Regions from separate parts of the Streptomyces sp. NPDC127129 genome, predicted to be linked through region 2. Evidence: riboswitches for the same ligand, from Rfam matches in the RefSeq annotation. Region 2 holds a riboswitch; each other region holds the start of a gene.
What was found. Region 2 has a riboswitch for cobalamin ahead of metE (5-methyltetrahydropteroyltriglutamate--homocysteine S-methyltransferase). Riboswitches for the same ligand answer to the same signal wherever they lie in the genome.
Positions count from the first base shown of each region.

Region 1: linked by a shared signal. The riboswitch ahead of ACFVGW_RS29415 (energy-coupling factor ABC transporter permease) and the one ahead of metE (5-methyltetrahydropteroyltriglutamate--homocysteine S-methyltransferase) in region 2 are both predicted to bind cobalamin.
Region 3: linked by a shared signal. The riboswitch ahead of cobN (cobaltochelatase subunit CobN) and the one ahead of metE (5-methyltetrahydropteroyltriglutamate--homocysteine S-methyltransferase) in region 2 are both predicted to bind cobalamin.

Region 1 is NZ_JBHXTV010000017.1:173,425-175,676, reverse strand. It holds gene dhaL (dihydroxyacetone kinase subunit DhaL) at 1-329, shown strand, start outside; gene ACFVGW_RS29420 (PTS-dependent dihydroxyacetone kinase phosphotransferase subunit DhaM) at 326-739, shown strand; cobalamin riboswitch at 825-1,049, shown strand; gene ACFVGW_RS29415 (energy-coupling factor ABC transporter permease) at 1,078-1,776, shown strand; gene ACFVGW_RS29410 (energy-coupling factor ABC transporter substrate-binding protein) at 1,776-2,177, shown strand; gene cbiQ (cobalt ECF transporter T component CbiQ) at 2,184-2,252, shown strand, end outside.
Region 2 is NZ_JBHXTV010000022.1:1,423-3,674, forward strand. It holds gene metE (5-methyltetrahydropteroyltriglutamate--homocysteine S-methyltransferase) at 1-1,048, opposite strand, end outside; cobalamin riboswitch at 1,210-1,427, opposite strand; gene ACFVGW_RS32375 (hypothetical protein) at 1,545-2,252, opposite strand, start outside.
Region 3 is NZ_JBHXTV010000006.1:284,623-286,874, reverse strand. It holds gene cobN (cobaltochelatase subunit CobN) at 1-1,345, opposite strand, end outside; cobalamin riboswitch at 1,382-1,521, opposite strand; gene ACFVGW_RS14320 (cobalamin biosynthesis protein CobG) at 1,565-2,252, shown strand, end outside.

The DNA.
Region 1 (2,252 bases), on a different contig from region 2:
GCAAGGCGCTCGGGGAGGGCGCTTCGGTGACGCGGGAGGAGCTGGCCACGGCCCTGGCCGCCGGTGTCGCCGCCGTCGCGCAGCTCGGCGGTGCCCAGGTCGGGGACAAGACCATGCTGGACGCGCTCACTCCCGCGGCCGAGGCGCTCGGCGGCTCCTTCGCCGCGGCCCGGGACGCGGCCGGGCGCGGCGCGCTCGCGACCGTACCACTCCAGGCGCGCAAGGGCAGGGCGAGCTATCTGGGCGAACGCTCCATCGGGCATCAGGATCCCGGGGCCACCTCGTCGGCCCTGCTGATCGCCGCCCTCGCGGAGGTGGCCGCCGCATGACCGGCCGGCAGGGCACGGTGGGCATCGTGCTCGTCTCGCACAGCGCGGCCGTGGCCGACTCCGTCGCCGCCCTGGCCCAGGGGCTCGCGGGCGGCGGTGCGACCGCTCCCGTCGCCGCCGCCGGAGGCACTCCGGACGGGGGTCTCGGCACGAGTTCCGAGCGGATCGCCGAGGCGGCGAAGGCGGTCGACGGGGGCGCCGGAGTGGCCCTCCTCGTCGACCTCGGCAGCGCCGTCCTGACCGTCAAGGCGCTGCTCGCCGAGGAAGACGAGCTGCCCGAGGGCTCACGGCTCGTGGACGCCCCCTTCGTCGAGGGTGCCGTCGCCGCGCTCGTCACGGCGAGCGCCGGAGGGGACCTGGACGCGGTGGTGGCGGCGGCCTCTGAGGCGTACACGTACCGGAAGGAGTGAGACGGGGGCGCGGGAGGCGTGCGCGGGGGCGACAGGGGTGCGTGGGGCGTGCGGGAGATCCGTCACACACCGTCCGCGGCGCCTCCCGTGTTGTGATGTAGCTGGTCAACCCACTAATGTCACAGCGCCTTGGTGTACGGGAAACCGGTGCGGTACCGGTGCGGCCCTCGCCACTGTGATCGGGAAGTCCGGCTCCATCCCTCCGGGGAAGCCACTGGACCGCCGCGGGAGACCGCGGGGGTGTGGGAAGGCGGAGCCGCGGCGGCATGACCCGTCAGCCAGGAGACCGGCCAGGGTGCGTTGTCCATCCACGAGGTGCTGGAGAGGGTCTCCCAACCATGCATATAGCCGAGGGGTATCTGCCCCCTGTGCACGCGGCCGCCTGGGGCGTCGCGTCCGCCCCCTTCGTCGTCCACGGTGTCCGCGCGCTGACCCGTGAGGTCAAGGCCAATCCCGAGTCCACCCTGTTGCTCGGTGCGTCCGGTGCGTTCACCTTCGTTCTGTCCGCGCTCAAGATCCCTTCGGTGACGGGCAGTTGCTCGCACCCGACCGGTACGGGTCTCGGCGCGATCCTGTTCCGGCCGCCGGTGATGGCGGTCCTGGGCACGATCACCCTGCTGTTCCAGGCGCTGCTGCTCGCCCACGGCGGGCTCACCACGCTCGGCGCCAACGTCTTCTCGATGGCGATCGTCGGGCCGTGGGCCGGTTTCGGTACGTACTGGCTGCTGCGCCGCTTCGACGTCCCGCTCATGGTGAGCGTGTTCTTCGGGGCGTTCGTCGCCGACCTGTCGACGTACTGCGTGACCAGCGTCCAGCTCGCGCTGGCGTTCCCGGACCCGGGCAGCGGCGTGCTCGGCGCGCTGGCCAAGTTCGGCTCCATCTTCGCCGTCACGCAGCTGCCGCTCGCCGTGAGCGAGGGCCTGCTGACGGTGCTCGTCATGCGGCTGCTCACACAGTCCAGCAAGGCGGACCTGACCCGCCTCGGGGTTCTGCTCCCGTCCCGGAAGAAGAACGAGAACGCGGAGGCGAGCGCCTGATGAGCCGGAACGCGAAGATCAACACACTGTTGCTGCTCGTCGTCGGGGCACTGGCCGTCCTCCCGCTGCTCCTGGGGCTCGGCGACCACAAGGAGGAGCCGTTCACCGGCGCCGACGCCGAGGCGGAGACGGCGATCACGGAGATCGATCCCGACTACGAGCCGTGGTTCTCCCCGCTCTACGAGCCTCCGTCCGGTGAGATCGAGTCGGCGCTCTTCTCCCTTCAGGCGGCCCTCGGTGCCGGGGTGCTCGCCTACTACTTCGGCCTGCACAGGGGCCGCAGGCAGGGCGAGGCCCGCGCGGCCGCCACGTCGTCGCGGTCCGTGCCGGCGCCCGCGCCGGCCCCCGCCTCCGCGGCCACGTCCACGGCCGGCTCCGCGGCCACGTCCGGCGACGAGTAGCCGCCGGTGCTGCCGATCGACGCAGCGGCGCACAGCAGTCGCTGGCGCCGCCGTCACCCGTGCGAGAAAGCGGCG
Region 2 (2,252 bases):
TGTCCCGCTCGGCAGTGGCGTCCAGGGGGACGTGCAGCAGGGAGCACGAGGCGGCGACGTCCACCTGGCCGGCGAGGCCGAGGAGCGTGCCGAGCACCCCCAGGGACTTCTGGAGGTCGTTGATCCAGATGTTGCGGCCGTCGACGACGCCCGCGACCAGGCGCCTGCCGGGCAGTCCGCCGACTGCGGCGAGGTCGTCGAGGTTGGCGGCGCCCGACCCGGTGAAGTCGAGGGCCAGCCCCTCGACAGGAGCCTTGGCCAGGACGCCCAGCGCGTCGCCCAGCCGCCCGAAGTAGGAGGCGACGAGCAGCTTCGGCCGGTCGGTGGCCGTACCCAGCTCGCGGTAGGCACGGGCTGCGGCGTTGAGCTCGGCCGGGGTGCGGTCCTGGACCAGGGCGGGTTCGTCGAGCTGGACCCACTCGGCCCCGGCCGCGCGGAGATCGGCGAGGACCTCCGCATACACCGGAAGCAGCCGGTCCAGCAGGGTCAGCGGCTCGAAGTCCGGGGCCACGTCCGGCGCGGGCTTGGCCAGCAGCAGATAGGTGACCGGGCCGACGAGGACCGGCCGGGCGGCGTGTCCGAGCGCGAGGGCCTCCTTCAGCTCGGCGACCTGCTTGCCCGAGTCGGCGGAGAAGACGGTGCCGGGACCGAGTTCGGGCACCAGGTAGTGGTAGTTGGTGTCGAACCACTTGGTCATCTCCAGCGGGGCGGCCTCTTGGGTGCCCCGGGCCATCGCGAAGTAGCCGTCCAGCGCGCCGGCGTCCACCGCGGCGCGGTGCCGCTCGGGGACGGCGCCCACCATGACGGTGGTGTCGAGGACCTGGTCGTAGTACGAGAAGTCACCGGTCGGCACCTCGTGGAGACCTGCGTCGGCCAGCTGTCGCCAGTTCGAACGGCGCAGGCCCGCCGCGGTCTCCCGGAGCGCGTCGGCGGTGACGCTGCCCTTCCAGTACCCCTCCACGGCCTTCTTCAGTTCACGGTTCCGACCCTGCCGGGGGTAGCCGTACACGGTGGCGCGTGGCGCCGCGGGTGCGGGCGTCGATGTCACGGAACTCTCCTTCGCGAGATGTGTCCTCGGACGCCCCGGCGACGGGACGTGGACGCGAAGGAACGAACCACCGGGCGGCCCACGCCGCGGACATGCCGCACGTGCCGCTCGATATGCGCGCCGACCCGCCCACGAGGTCACCGGGATCACCGCACGCGAACGTTCGCGCGCGGGCAACGGGCAGGTCTTCGGACTCGCGGGCACGCCTGCCGAGGCAGACACCTAGTGGCCGTCGCTTCCCAGACCCGTACGGGTCCAGTGCGTATGACGGCGGTCGTTCCCGCTCACCGCTGCGGGGCAGTCCCGGATTTCCACCGGGTTCCCTCTTACGACGCATCCCGCCTGGCGGACGGGGCGAACCAGCTGCAAGGCCCACCTTAGGCGGACGGGCGGCGCCGCCGCACGCCCTTCCCGTATGACGGAACGCGCCGGGCCCTCCCTTCCCGCCGCCCTCACGGCATCCGACGGGCGGCATCCGAGGGCGGCAGGGGTGGTGTCAGCTGCGGCTCGCGGTGCAGTCCGCCGGTGTGGGGCGGCCGGTCGGCCAGGCGAGGCCGACGAAGCGGATGCGGCCGGGCGCGTCCGGCGCGAGCTCCACCACGGAGACCGCCTTGTTGTACGGGTTGCCGTAGTTGTCGAGGCAGATCCAGCCGCTCGCGCCGTCGACCTTGCCCATCCCGTGCAGCCGCAGCCACGAGTCGCCGATGCGGCCGAGGGTGGGGATGACCGGGTCGCCGTCGTCGCGCATCCGGATGGCGGTGATCGCGGTGAGCCCGGCGTCGTAGAAGGTGATCGTCCGCGAGTCGGTGAGCTCCACCGGGCCGATGTTCCCGACCTCCTCGCTGCTCGCCAGCGTGGCGAGGGCGCGGAACGCGGCCGGGGAGCCGCCCGTGGCGGGGGCCTTGGGCCCGCTCCAGGCATCGGGGTGGGCGACGGCGGCGTACTGGAGGGTCACCCCCTTGCGGAAGGCGTTCCAGTCGAGGAGCTTGTCCGAGGAGAGCGTGGAGGCTCCCGAGCCGGTGATGATCGTGTACTTCTTCTCGGTGCAGCCCCGATTGCCCAGTTCGTTGACGAACTGCCGCAGCTGGACCGGGCGTCCGGCGAAGTAGATGACCTTGGCGGCCGACGTGCAGATGGTGTCGACCATCTGGTCGAAGGCGTTGGCGGTGGTGCCCTCCTCGTGGAACTCCTCCGGCGCGCGGTA
Region 3 (2,252 bases), on a different contig from region 2:
GGAACATCTCGCCGGGCGCCGGACCCCAGTGCTCCTCGACGGCCTCGCGCAGCTCGGCCGGCAGCTGCGCGTACCAGCGCTTGTAGTCGGCGGCCGGGATGCGGACGGGGTTCTTGGCCAGCTGCTCCTCGGTCAGCCAGTCCTGGTCGTGGCCGCCCGCCTCGATCAGGGCGTAGATCAGCTCGTCGCCGTCCCCGGAGACCAGCCCCGGGATCTCCTCGACCGGGCCGAAGTCGTACCCCTCCTCGCGCAGGCGCCGCAGGAGCGCGACGGCGGAGGCGGGGGTGTCGAGACCGACCGCGTTGCCGATCCGGGAGTGCTTGGTCGGGTACGCGGAGAGGACCAGGGCGAGCCTCTTCCCGGCGTTCGGGATGTGCCGCAGGCGGGCGTGGCGTACCGCGATCCCGGCGACGCGCGCGGCGCGCTCGGTGTCGGCGACGTACGCCGGAAGTCCGTCCTCGTCGATCTCCTTGAAGGAGAACGGGACGGTGATGAGCCGGCCGTCGAACTCGGGCACGGCGACCTGGCTCGCGGCGTCCAGCGGGGAGAGGCCCTCGTCGTTCTCCTCCCAGGCCGCGCGCGAGCCGGTGAGGCAGAGCGCCTGCAGGATCGGCACGTCGAGGGCGGCGAGCGCGCCCGCGTCCCAGGCGTCCTCGTCCCCGCCCGCCTGCGCCTCGGCGGGCTTGGTGCCGCCGGCCGCGAGGACGGTGGTGACGATCGCGTCGGCCGTACGCAGGGTGTCGAGCAGCTCCGGCTCGGGGGCGCGCAGGGAGGCGACGTACAGCGGCAGCGCACGGGCGCCCGCGTCCTCGATCGCCGCGCAGAGCGCGTCGACGAAGGCGGTGTTCCCGCTCATGTGGTGGGCGCGGTAGTAGAGCACGGCGACGGTCGGGCCGTCGGTGGCGCGCGATTCCCGCTCCAGCGGGCCCCAGGTGGGCGCGGCGGCCGGGGCGTCGAAGCCGTGACCGGTGAGCAGCACGGTGTCGGAGAGGAACCGGGCCAGCTGCTCCAGGTTGGCGGGGCCGCCGTGCGCGAGGTAGGCGTGGGCCTCGGTGGCGACGCCGACGGGGACGGTGGAGGCCTCCATCAGCTGGGCGTCGGGGGCCTGTTCCCCGGAGAGCACGACCAGCGGCTTCTCCGTCGCCCGCAGGGCGTCCAGGCCGTCCTCCCAGGCACGCAGACCGCCGAGAAGGCGTACGAGAACGAGGTCGGCGCCGTCCAGCAGCCCGGGCAGGTCGTCCAGGGCGAGACGGGAGGGGTTGGCGAACCGGTACGCGACGGGGCCGCCGGCCGCGCGGGCGCTGAGCAGGTCGGTGTCGGAGTGCGACAGCAACAGAATTCGCATGCGTGCGCAGGCCTTCCTCGGGGTTGTCCGCGCCCCGGGTGGTCGTATGGACGGCAGGAGTTCCTGACTCACCCGGCCCCTTCCGGGGCCCGGCTCACAGTGGCGGGACCGCGCCGGATTCTCACCGGGCTTCCTCCCCGGGGTCCTGGGACCCCATGCCGTTCTGCATAGTAGATCGTGCGCTCGGCGGCCCGGGTGGTCACCCGGATTCACGTCGGTATGCTCGCCGCCATGCCGCCCACCACGCCCCCTGCGCCCAACCAGGGCGAACCTCTCATACGGGACCGTGGCGACGCCTGCCCCGGGGCGCTCCGACTGCACCCCGCCGACGACGGCCGCCTGGCCCGACTGCGCCTGCCCGCAGGACTGTTGACGTCTCGTCAGGTCGAGGTACTGGCGGACGCGGCGGATGCGCTCGGCGACGGCCGGGTGACGGTGACGTCCCGGGGGAACGTGGAGCTGCGGGGCCTCGGCGAGGGCTGCGGCGCGGAACTGGCGGACCGCCTGGCCGAGGCGGGCCTTCTGCCCTCGACCACCCACGAACGCGTCCGCAACATCGTCGCCTCCCCGACGGCCGGACTGGACGGACTCGGCTACGCGGACGTGCAGTTGTGGGCCCGGGAGCTGGACGCGCTGCTGTGCGCGGAAGCCTGGACGGCGGCCCTCTCGGGCCGCTTCCTCTTCGCCCTGGACGACGGCCGCGGTGACGTGGCGGGCCTCGGCGGAGATGTGACCTTGATCGCAGAAGCGGGGCCCTCGGCGGGCGGGGGCGACGCGCTCGTGCATGTCGGCGGGCAGGCGTTCCGCGTCGCGGGCGCCGACGCGCCGCGCGCCGCGCTCGCCGCGGCCGACGCCTTCCTCCGGGCCGCGCAGGCCGCCGGGAACGGCGCCTGGCGCGTACGGGAAC